DNA from 2 places in the Undibacterium sp. JH2W genome. Region 1 is predicted to be linked to the other one. Evidence: riboswitches for the same ligand, from Rfam matches in the RefSeq annotation. Region 1 holds a riboswitch; the other holds the start of a gene.

The links. Region 1 has a riboswitch for glycine ahead of gcvT (glycine cleavage system aminomethyltransferase GcvT). Riboswitches for the same ligand answer to the same signal wherever they lie in the genome.
Region 2: it holds a riboswitch for glycine, as region 1 does, so the genes downstream of both, ACO0LC_RS26135 (hypothetical protein) here and gcvT (glycine cleavage system aminomethyltransferase GcvT) in region 1, are expected to answer to the same signal.

Annotation. Positions count from the first base shown of each region.
Region 1 covers NZ_JBMPOT010000002.1:174,711-181,029, reverse strand. The annotation lists gene gcvP (aminomethyl-transferring glycine dehydrogenase) at 1-1,015, opposite strand, end outside; gene gcvH (glycine cleavage system protein GcvH) at 1,135-1,512, opposite strand; gene gcvT (glycine cleavage system aminomethyltransferase GcvT) at 1,606-2,736, opposite strand; glycine riboswitch at 2,809-2,947, opposite strand; glycine riboswitch at 2,959-3,047, opposite strand; gene ACO0LC_RS03085 (penicillin acylase family protein) at 3,552-5,957, opposite strand; gene ACO0LC_RS03080 (ABC transporter transmembrane domain-containing protein) at 6,185-6,319, shown strand, end outside.
Region 2 covers NZ_JBMPOT010000024.1:52,511-58,829, reverse strand. The annotation lists gene ACO0LC_RS26145 (hypothetical protein) at 1-341, opposite strand, end outside; gene ACO0LC_RS26140 (hypothetical protein) at 431-1,885, opposite strand; glycine riboswitch at 2,082-2,179, shown strand; gene ACO0LC_RS26135 (hypothetical protein) at 2,345-2,545, shown strand; gene ACO0LC_RS26130 (hypothetical protein) at 2,771-3,448, shown strand; gene ACO0LC_RS26125 (C39 family peptidase) at 3,491-4,078, shown strand; gene ACO0LC_RS26120 (YkgJ family cysteine cluster protein) at 4,230-4,499, shown strand; gene ACO0LC_RS26115 (hypothetical protein) at 4,515-4,790, shown strand; gene ACO0LC_RS26110 (methyl-accepting chemotaxis protein) at 5,052-6,319, shown strand, end outside.

The DNA.
Region 1 (6,319 bases):
CTGTACAGATATTCGAGGTAGCTTTTTCACGGCGGATATGTTGTTCGCGTGTTTGCAGGGCCAGGCGATAAGCCTTGTTGCCTTGTGCATCAACCGTCACGCCAACCAGACGGCCAGGCATGCTGCGCTTGAATGCATCGCGCGTACCCATATAACCTGCGTGCGGGCCACCAAAGCCCAGCGGTACGCCAAAGCGCTGGCTGTTACCAACGACCACGTCAGCACCCCACTCGCCTGGGGAAGCGATCAGTGTCAGTGCCAGCAAATCGGCAGCAGTGATGACCATCGCGCCTTTTGCATGCAAGGTGGCAGCAAATTCGCGGTAATCGCGGATGGCGCCGTCCACGCCAGGGTATTGCAGCAAGATACCAAAGCAATCATTGTCCAGTGCTTCTGTACCCGTGCAAGTACGCACCTCGATACCCAGCGGCTTGGCGCGGGTTTCTATGATTTCGCGGGTCTGTGGCAAGACATCATCGCCAACATAAAACACATTGGATTTGGATTTGCCTACACGCTGTATCAGCGTCATTGCCTCAGCAGCAGCCGTGCCTTCGTCCAGCATGGATGCATTGGCGATATCCATGCCAGTCAGGTCAGTGATGACTTGCTGGAAATTCAGGATGGCTTCCAGGCGGCCCTGGGAAATCTCTGGCTGGTAAGGTGTGTAAGCTGTGTACCAGGCAGGGTTTTCAAAGATATTGCGCAGGATCACGCCAGGAGTATGCGTATTGTAATAACCCTGACCGATCAAGGACTTCAGTACACGGTTTTTCGACGCCAGTGCCTTCAATGTGGCCAGTGCTTCCTGTTCGGACTTGGCTTCTGTGAATTGCGCCAGTGGCAGCACATCGTGACGGCGGATATTGGCCGGGACGATGGCATCAATCAGGGCTGTGCGGTCAGCATAGCCCAGGGTTTTCAGCATGGCGGCTTGTTCTGCTTCAGAAGGGCCGATATGGCGAGCGATGAAAGCGTCATGCGCTTCCAGTTGGGTCAGTGAAGGACGGGTCATGGTATATGGGGTACGGAAGAGTAACGTGGAATATCAGGCGGAGCTATGCGGGACAAACCGCAACAGGCAAATCCATATTAAAAGAGGCAGCCACAGGGCCACCTCTTTTAACTACATAATCAAGCGATGTTCTTGGCGTAAGCTTCAGCATTCATCAAGGCATCAACATCAGCAATATTGGCTGGTTTCAGTTTGAACAGCCATGCTGCAAACGCGTCAGCATTAATGGATTCTGGTGCATCGGCCAATTCTTCATTGATGGCGACAACTTCGCCAGTCACTGGTGCATAGATGTCGCCAGCTGCTTTAACAGACTCAACCACGGCGCAATCCTTGCCAGCTTCGAGTGCTGTGCCAACTTTAGGCAAATCAACGAAAACGATATCGCCCAAAGCATCCTGAGCAAATGCTGTAATGCCGACAGTGATCGTGCCGTCTGCTTCTGTGCGTACCCATTCGTGGGATGTTGTGTATTTCAGGTCTGCTGGTACGTTCATGATGGGCTCCAGTTAAATAAATTGTTTTAAATAATAATGAGTGGCTAATCAATAGTAGTCAGTACCAGTGCGCTGTACTGACTGCAGATCAAATTATACGGCCAGGATTTTGCCGTTACGGACAAAAGGCAGTTTGACAACGGATGCTGCCAATTGCTTGTCACGGATAACAACATGTACAGTATCGCCGACAGACACGCCCATAGGCAAACGTGCCAGTGCAATTGCCTGTTCCATGGTAGGGCTGAAAGTACCGCTGGTGATTTCGCCTTCGCCTTGTGCGCATACTACTTTTTGATGGGCGCGCAAGATGCCGCCTTTTTCACGCAGGATCAGACCCAGGAACTGGGCGTTCTGGCCTTGTGTTTGCAGTGCTTGCTTGCCAACGAAATCGCGTTCACTGACCAGGTCTATGGTCCAGGCCAGACCAGCATCAAGCGGGTTGACTGTTTCATCCATGTCCTGTCCATACAGATTCATGCCCGCTTCCAGACGCAGGGTGTCACGTGCACCGAGGCCAGCAGGTTTGACACCGGCTGCAACCAGGGCATTCCAGAAATCAGTCACGCGATCGGCAGATACAGCAATCTCGAAACCATCTTCACCGGTATAACCAGTGCGTGCCACCATGACTTCACCAAAGGAAGTATCAGCGACGATGACTGCGTTGAAGGGTTTGATTTCTGCGCTAGCTGCTTTGGTTTCTGGCAAGACTTCCCATGCCTTGGCGCGGGCGTTCGGGCCCTGCACTGCCACCAGGGCAAAAGCGTTAGCACCATCACGGCGCTGGGTAATGGTCAGGCCGCTATTGGTTTCTGCATTGCGGGCATTCATCCAGGCGATGTCTTTTTCTGCCGTGCCAGCATTGACGACGAGGCGGAACCAGTTTTCGCTGAAGAAATAAATGATGAGGTCATCAATGACCGTGCCTTCAGGCTTCAACATGCAGGAATACAGGGCCTTGCCCGCTACCTGCAATTTATCAACATTATTCGCTACCAGGCCACGCAGGAAGCTGCGAACATTTTCGCCCTGGAGATCAACGACACACATATGAGATACATCAAACATGCCGCAATCAGTGCGCACTGCATGATGTTCTTCGATTTGGGAACCATAGTTGACGGGCATGTCCCAACCGCCAAAATCAACCATTTTTGCGCCAGCCGCACGATGGGCTGCATTGAGGGGAGTTGCCTTGAGTGATGTCGCTGCTTGCGTCATGAGTGCCTCATTACCAGATTGAAGGGACGAACAAACGCACGACGACGAATAAACGCCGCATGCGCTGAAATCGCATACCCCTCTGTCCTGGTACCTGAGAGATTACGGGAGCCATGTATGTTTGCTGCCCGCGCGCACCTTCGGTGGGTAGTCCGGCGAATATTTATAAAAATAAACGTATCTGCCGCTACCGCTCTCCAGAGTTGGGGCAACTTTTAACTACCCCGTCGATCGGTCCTTTGTGCCTGAGAGTTTTTTGGGTATTAGCCCCTTCGGCGGCAACTTTCGTCACGCTCTCCCGATCAAGTAGCGCGATTATATAAGGCTTGCAAGGGCTTGGGTAGTTGAGTGTGGAAATATTTACAGAAAAGTGCTTAGTTCATGCTGGATTTGTTAAATTGGCAAATAAAATTTTATTTTAACGAAATTCTTGTATTTGCTTCCATTGCCAAATCGACTATTTAAATATACTTTCCATTTACCGCCTATATTTACCTGATAGTAAATCTCATCCTTGCAGACTGATTTGAATCTTGCATTTTGCGTGAGGCAAATATCTTAAATGCTTTTGCCAAGCTGAAATTAATAACCAGTATTCGTGAAATTATGATTGCAGGCCGGGGGTAGCAATCTTAAATGACGTGTGCAAGTATTTGAAAATCCGAATGCTCAAACACTAGGGATCAGAAATTAGCTCACGCAATAGTTGACCACGAACGCCACTGGATTCCAGCCAAAAGCATGCTGGAATGACGTCAATATGTGCGTTGCATCATTGCCGGATTATGCTTCGGTGATGACGGTAACAGCCCCCCCTATTTCCCCCTCAACACAAGCACACTCTTCGCATGTCCCACAACATCCTTCTCACTCAAATACTGCTGCACATAAGTCCCAGCCGCAAACCCTGCCGCCTGATCATTGTAATGTGCATCAAACAAAACCCCGCTCTGCCCCACAGGATTAATGCCTAGCGCTTTCGAAGCATCAGCAAAATCAATCAGACGTCGTGTTGATGGCCCATACACGACATCCCAGGGTGCTGGTCCTATAGGCCCGGACAAATTATTTGGCACTTCACGCCCACCTGCAACTTCAAACGGGCCTATGTTGAATAGCTTGTCCAGCGGCTTTTGCTGCGCCAAGGGGTGCTTATGTGTCAAGGTATGCGCCTTGCCCCAGGTCCATTGCTTGCTGTCGGCACCAAAGGTTTTTTGCAAATGCGCGATGCTGTCGCGCCAGGCCAGTGCCAGGATATCGTCGCGAGTTTCTACTGCTGGCGTAGTACGGTTATCCCACCAGGGTGAATGCGCATCTGCCAGCAAACGTGGCAAGGCATAGTCAAGCGCGCGGGTACGCAAGAGGTTTTTGAACTGGACTTCACCGACTTCATCTGCCATTGCCGCATAGGTGATCTGATACAGCAATTGACTAAAGATGGTGGGTGCTATGCTATTCGCCTGGTAACTGCCATCCCATTTTTCCAGCAGTTCCAGCAGACGTTTGCCGTCTGCATCAGTTACTTGCTTGCGCAAGGTGGGCAAGATAGAGGGCAAAATCTGCGCAGCATAAGCTGTCTTGTTATCAAGCTGCAAAGCCTGGCTGTTTTTGGTCTCCCACTTGATGCCTGGTTGCGCTAATAAAGCTTCCAGCCTGCGTGCACGTTCATTCAGATTGTAATAGCCGGGGATGGCAAAATCGCCTGATGGCAAGGGTTGTTGATTGGCCGAGACAATGTAGCCGCGCGCAGGATTGACTTCATGCGGATTATCAGCAAAATCAGTAAAGCCAGGCTTGTCTGCCTCTGCTGTACTGCCATCAAGAATAAAAGCCGGGTTGACATCCGATGGTCGCTTGACCAGTTTCGCCGCAGCCCACCAGGCGATGTCGCCTTGCGTATTCGCCCAGACGACATTCAAACCTGGTGCATGGATATTGCTGGCTGCATGGGCTGCTATTTCTTTTGTGCTGGCGCGGTTCAATTCATAAAAGGCATCGAGTACAGGGTTTTCAGTTTCCAAAAATGCCCACCACATGGCGATGGGTTTGGCAGTCAGATCTTCACCCCATGCTTCACGGAAGGCGTCGCTGATGATAGGGCCATGCGCTGATGTTCTCAATTGCAGTTTGAGGGACTCACGCCCTTTGACCTTAATGATTTCTTCGCGGCTTTGCATATCCACCCACTGCCCCTTGATCCAGACTTGATTGGGATTTTGTGGATTGACTTTCTCGGCTATAAAATCGAGATCGTCATTCTGGAACATGGTCAGGGTCCAGCCAAAGTTCTGGTTGTGACCTAACAAGGCAAAGGGATTGAGTGCCTGATGATGGCCATATAATTCAAAACCCGGCATTTTGAGATGAGCTTCATACCAGACCGCGGGTGCCGAGTAAGCGATGTGCGGATCACCCGCCAGCAAGGGTTTACCACTGCCAGTATTTTTACCGGCGACCACCCAGGCATTGCTACCCTCGAACTGAGGCAGGCCAAATTCCTCCAAAGCTTGCTGGCTGGTAGTGGCGATACGATTCATCTTGCCCCAGTCTGCGGCACCCAATTGCAAGGGTTTGATAACACCTTCTGGATGCCAGGCCAGATCGAAAATGCGCAAATAGTCTGCGCCTAGTTTGTCACGTATCTGAGTCAATACTGGTTCAGTACGAAAGGCCGCCGCAAAGCTGTATGCCATATAGCCAGATACAACAACCGTATCTTCTGCAGTAAATGGCCGTTTGGGTATGCCCAGCAATTCAAATTCCAGAGGTGCTGCGTGCGTGGCCTGATATTGATTGATACCATCAAGATAGGCTTTCAGGGCTTTGACTGCAGGAGAGTTTTTATCAAGCCTGGCAGCATAGTCAGCCGCATGCTTGCGCAAACCCAGGGTGCGGAATAAACGGTCGGTATCGAGCAGTTTGGGGCCAAGAATTTCTGCCAGCTCACCTTTGGCCAGGCGACGCACCATTTCCATTTGAAATAATCTATCCTGCGCATGCACATAACCGAGAGCACGATACAAGTCTGCCTCACTTTTTGCTTCTATATGCGGCACACCGCGTTCGTCATATTGCACCGTCACTTCGGCTTGCAAACCCGTGAGCACCTGATTACCTGAGCGCTGCACGCGCTTGCCATACAGATAAACAGCAGCAGCAATGAAGGTAATCAGTAACAGACCTGTCAGTATGAGCAAACTCCATTTCAGCACACGTTTCATCTGTAAGCCTTCTATGCGGTATATTGTTTTTTGATTTTACACTGATGGTCAAAATTACACTCAAACGCTGTTAACTCATAAGTATTGACAATAGTTTATCACCAGAAAAAGACTAGAAGCATGCTATTGATATTCGCCTGCATATCATCATCTATATCTTTCGTTATTGTTTAGCCCGCGGCCCAGCCGACGCTTGCCCTTAGTTTGTCTATCCTTTAGGACTGCGCATGACCACTCCCCCTCCTACCGCTGAAATTTCCCAGCGCAGCAGCTTGCAAACCCTCAAAGGCCTGCTCCCCTTTCTCACGCCCTACAAGATGCAGTTTGTATTGGCAGGCATTGCCTTGCTGGTTGCTGCTGGC
Region 2 (6,319 bases), on a different contig from region 1:
GCAGCAATCAGATTGGGTAAGCCAGACTCCAGTGGCTCGCCCTTGACCAGCAAGACTGCGGTATCTTCTGCCAGCTTTTGCACGTGCAGGGCATGCATGCGCAGGGCCAGTTCTGCTACCGGTCTGGCTGAGGCCGGCAGCTCTGCCTTTAACTGCGGTGCCTTGACGATGGCCTTGTCATCTACCACATCCCAGCCCTTGAATACCAGGCGCATGAGGTCGCGCTGCTCCAGGGTTTGCACAGATTCTGTGCGTGTGCAAGCGGCCAGCAGACATAGCGCAAGCAAGGAAAAAAAATGGAAGAGCGGGCGATGCAGGCTTGGTTGAACAGTTAATTGCACAATGGATTACGCAAAAGAAAATCTTCTATGAAGCAAAATAGATTTTAACTGAAGCCTGATGAAGAGCCGATATCAGAAGCACAATCTCTCTATTCACCATTCCTGAAGCGCCGGACAGCCTCATCCCTCTTGGCGATGAGCTTGTCACCCTTGACTTGCATGCCTAGCGCAAAATAAGACTGCGCCAGGGCCTCGAGGGTATAGATATCCCATTCATTGCCATTCGCCATACTCTTTTCCAGCAGGGCTATGGCTTGTTTGTGGCTGTTCTTTTTGGCATATAGCAGGGCCAGCTCATTGATGAGCAATTGATAGGGCTGGCTATTCAAACCTTTTTCAAGCCAGATGCGTGCCCCTTCTGTATCTTCTCCATAAATAGCCATGCCACGCTCATAGCACAGTCGAGACTTCAATTGTTCGACCAGCACTTCATCGTCCGTCATTTGCCTGATCTCGTTGATGAAGGCTTCCATCTCGCTAAACGAACCACCCCATTGCGGCAGCAATTTATTCAGATAGGCATACGCTGGCGAATACAGGCCAGGGTCTTGTTGCAGAGCGGTTTTGAGCAAAGCAAGATCATCTTCTTGCTTGCTGAGCGCCTTGTTATTGCGTATCAATTCACCGGCACAGATAGCGCATGCCATGATTTTTTCATTGGCCTTGTTGAAATCCTGTCTGGCCAGGGCTGCCAGGCAGTGAAATGCGGCAAACTGTGACTTACTGGTTTCTGCCGCAAATTTAGCACCGCGCGCTTCCCAGGCCTGCTCTTGCAAGAACATCCCGCGCGCCAGATAGGCATAGCCATGCTGACTGGTTTTTACCCAGCGATCAAACTGTTTCTTGTACTCTTTATCCAAACGTGACAAGGTGCCAAAACGCGTGTACAGGACATTGGAGTTTAATTTTCCGGCCTGTTTTTTTGCAAAGCCATCGTCCAGTGTCTGATCCAGTTTATTGAATTCGCCGCGCCATAACATTGAGACCAGTATGTTTTGCTCATGCTCTTCATCCGCGTAAGCACTACCCACTTTGGGAACCTCTGGACTTCCTGTAGATTTTTTTTGCCAGATCGCCTGATGTAATTCGGTATTGGCAGCATCGCGAAAAGACTGGTGCCAGGTTTCCTGATAGCCCTCTTCTGTCATATTCTTTTTGTAATTGGCATACCACTCCGTCGTCATGGCCCAATAGTAATAAAATCTTTCTACATCAGGTGGCAAGGGCTGGAAATAAGCCTTGTAAGTCAGCATGCCCTTACTATCTTTTTGCCCTGCCAATTTGTAAGGCATGTAACGGCTTTCCACCATTTTTTTTGCAAAATTGCTCAGTCCAGAACTAGTCAGCCAGGCACTTTCCTTGCCTTTTTCCTTGGCAGCTTCCTGCACTGCTGGCTGGTCTTGCGCATTTACTTCAGCGTGGATAAAACTCAGTGCCAGCCCACAAGCAAGGCTGAGTTTGCCGAGCAGGGACGACAGGCGTGATCGCGAAACCAGGGTAAATTGTAGAGGCATGGATAAAGAGAAGGGGTCGATAGTAGCCATATGATAGCTGGGCTAAGGGACAAACACCAAGCATACCAAAGCATGTAAGGCTGGCAAGCCATTATCAAAACAATGGCTGCACAGCATTAGCAAAAAAATAATCGCTTTGTTATCAAAAATAATTTGTAAATGATTAAGGCGTGCACTATGCTCATTTCTACGACCCACACAAGGGGTTGAGCACAAAGGCGCAAGCCAGGTGATATCGGGAGAGACTGTCTACGCACAAGAAGGACAGCGCCGAAGGAGCAACCACCCCGGAAACTCTCAGGCAACAAGGACCGTTATCACTTTCAAACTCTGAAGAGCTGCCGGACTACGTCGCCCGGCACACCGAAGGAGCAAGCATTGCACTGCCACCAGCAGTTGCAGGCGAAATCTCTCAGGTCCAGGACAGAGGGGGTATCCGCAGCGTATTTTGCGCGCAGATATCTCTTTGACGCCCGGAGTTTCTACATCATGAAACTGACTCATTTGCACGGTGACACTGTCACCGCGATGGCGGCAGCCTGCGCGCTCGCACGACAAAAGACTGGCGACAAAGCCAGGTCTGAAGAAAGCAGCCAGCTCAACCATGGCTACAAAGATGATCTCAATGCAGACAGCTCGACCATGCATGCTCACCACACGTCTTTCTGGTGTAGTCACCTGCATTGTTGATGCTACTCAGCCTTGTTAGCTCCTTGAGCTAATTACCTGTTTCCCGCACCCGCGGGTGAATTGTCCGGCATGTGAACCATGTCATGTTTCAAGCCGCCCAGCCCGCTTGGACAGACGGGCTTTTATCTACATCTCTAGAAGGAGCAAGCTATCATGCATTTGAACTCCGTTTCAAGATACAAAAAATCCACGCTCGCCGCTTTGATGTTCAGTCTCAGCTGTGCTATGACGAGTGCACCGTTACTGGCACAAAACATCAGCAGCGACATCGCCGGTACGACAGAGCAGGCCCGCCTCGTCAGCGCAGCAGCACAACGTGATTTTGCCGACTTTGTGCAATTCAATGTACAGCGGCGTGGTGGCACCCTGCCTGCCGAATTCCCGCTGGAAGTCAATGATGTGCAAGACCTCAAGGATGCCAAAATCAGTTATGGCTTCCCTGTGTATAGCATCCCGCCGCAAGATGTCCTGGCTGGTCGCAGTGATTTGCGTAGCCTGGCCAAGGCCACAGGCGAGTGGCGCTTTGTCATCAGCCTGCATGACACACCGATAGGTCTGGCAACCCTCAGGCAGGACAATGGCCGCTGGGGTATTACCTCCTATGGTGGAAGCGTGCTGGCCAAGGATGTGGATGCAGCTATTGCCGTGCATGGCAATAGCACGCGCTCTAACTTGCGCTTCATCCGTATCTACCAGGCCATGTCAGATTTCCTAGAAGTAGTGTCCCCCACTGATGCCCGTGCCCGCTTCGCGCCTTTGCAGGCAGCCCGGCAAACCCTGCTGCTGCAACAGCGCAGCGAAAAAACCGGAACAGCCTCCGCCAATGGTGGATTGCTGGAACAAAGCGACATCCTCGATCCGCTGCGGGCCAGCATCAAGACCAATATGGATAACTTCCGCTAAGCGCAGCATCCATACTCATACCGACATATATAGGGAGATATCATGCAAAAAAATCTGTTAAGACTGATCCTTGCACTGGGCATCATGCTGGGTGTTTCATCTGCCTTTGCCCAGTCACGCGCACTGAACATACCGCTGGTAACACAAGAGCATAGCCAGTGGTGCTGGGCAGGCAGCAGCAAGGCATTGCTGAGTTTTTACAATCAAAATCCCAGTCAGTGCCAGATCGTCAACTGGGCTTTTGGCTTGAATTACGCCTGTGGCAATAGCAACTTTAACTGGAATAGTTACGCCAACCAGCCCAACTCCATGTATGGCAGCGGTGGTAGCGTGCAAAACATCCTGAACCATTGGGGTGTATCCAACAATGCTTACAACTATGCCTCTTCATGGAATACCGTGGTCAATGACATCAATGCCAACCGCCCCTTCGTCATCCGCTATGGCTGGACCAATGGTGGCGGCCATATCATGGTTGGCTCTGGCTATGAAGTCTACAATGGCACCAATTACATCTACATCATGAACCCATGGCCAGGTGAAGGTAAAACCTATAGAACTTATGGTTCTACGGTTTCGGACTATGACCATCAATGGACACATACCCAGCGTATGAATGTCAGTGGCTGATCACCCTGGCATTGCCGTGACATATACGTCATGAACGTCATGAAATAAGCAGGTGGGAGCTTGTGCATTTAACACCTCCTACCTGCCGTGCACCATACCGAGCACATCTTTCTGCTGGCGTGCCATAAGAGGCATACTTTACAATGCGTGCATGAGTACTTCTTTTTCCTGCCGCCCTCATTGCGCCGCCTGCTGCATAGCACCGTCCATCTCCAGTCCTATACCCGGTATGCCAGACGGCAAACCCGCGGGTGTGCCCTGTATACAACTGGATGAAGATTTAGGCTGCAAGATTTTTGGCGATGCCAGCCGCCCGGCTGTTTGCGCGGGCTTACAGGCATCGTCAGACATGTGCGGGGATAATAAAGAGCAGGCGATGTTTTATCTGACACAGCTTGAAGCTGCGACCGCGCCACATTGATACCATGCGTCTGCCATGACTGATCTGTTCGCCCTAATCATTGCCAGTCTTGCCTGGCTCATCTGGATACCAACTACTGTCTTGGATAAGAGAGCAAGAGGGGACATGGGAAGTCTGTCCATATTTCCCATTATCCCCTTATTCCCGCTGCTGGCATGGGGCCTGGCCTATATGCTGGACCAGCTTCATGCACAGTTGGGGACCATGCTTGTAGTGAGCATGCATTTGCTTCTCCTAATGACAATGCTGATGAGTGCAGTTAAATCGCTCAAAGTACTAAACAAGAAATGAAGGCAATGTTAAATCAATCACCAAGCATACCCAATAGGTATTTCTGATTAAATATACAATGCCAAGCCTTACTTATCAGTCATACAAAAATCTGATTTGACAAATCATGAATAAATTTCATACAAACTTCATACAACTAGCTAATTACTTCAAAGTATAATTGCCACTAGGAAATTTAATTTCTCTTCTTCCCTATGCAGACCACCAGGTAATTACGGGTCTGCATTTTCAATTTGTCTTACGACAACAAATAGAAAATCTATGATCTCTTTACTTAAACACCTTTCGGTGGGTAAACGCCTAGGCTTGGGCTTTGCACTCATCCTGGTCTTGTTCTTCATGACCACCCTGGTCGCCATCCTTAAACTCAATACGGTTGCTGCAGCGGCTGATGATTTATTGAAAGATCCGCTGGCAACAGAACGCATGGTTAGCGACTGGTATCGCAATATCCACACTGGCGTGCGCCGTACCATAGCCATAGCCAAAAGCAGCGATCCTTCGCTCGCCAGATTTTTTGCAGCAGATCAGGAAGAATCAAGCAGGACTTCTGCACTCCTGCAAAAGGAAATAGGCGAACATATGAAGAGTGCTGATGAGATTGCCCTCTTCAAGGAAATCGGCGAACAACGCCAAGCCTATATCAGTGCCCGCAACAAAGTTGTCGACCTCAAAAAAGAAGGCAAAGTGGATGAAGCCAATACTGCTCTGGACAAGGAGTTCATTCCAGCATCGACTATCTATGTCAAAAAGATAGAAGAAATGCTGGCCATGCAGCGCAAGCAAATTGATGATACTTCGGACGAAATCCAGCACACTTATCAATCCAGCCGCATGCTGTTGATCGCCCTCTCGGTAATTGCTGCCATGCTGGCAGTAGCCTGTGCCTGGTTGATGACGATATCCATCACCAAGCCACTGGCCAGGGCCACGGCAGTTGCAGAAAAGATGGCGCAAGGTGATTTGAGTGACTCCCTAGAGATAAAACTGCATGATGAAATCGGCAAGATGATGCATGCCATTAATGGCATCAACACTGGCCTCAGCGGTGTCATTGGTAATGTGCGACATGGCACTGAAACCATCAACGTGGCTGCAGCTGAAATTGCCTCGGGCAATGCAGACCTGTCATCTCGCACAGAATCACAAGCCAGTTCATTGCAGGAAACTGCATCGTCAATGGAAGAACTGACATCGACGGTCAAGCAAAATGCCGACAATGCGCGCCAGGCCAATCAACTGGTGATCTCGGCATCCGGCGTTGCCGTCAAAGGGGGGGAAGTGGTCGGACAGGTAGTGGCAACCATGGGATCTATCAAGGAAAGCTCGCGCAAGATCGTCGATATTATCTCGGTCATTGATGGCATAGCCTTCCAGACCAATATCCTGGCCCTGAATGCTGCCGTAGAAGCGGCCCGCGCCGGTGAGCAAGGTCGTGGCTTTGCCGTGGTGGCAACCGAGGTGCGCAATCTGGCACAGCGTAGTGCTTCCGCCGCCAAGGAAATCAAGCACCTCATCGATGACTCAGT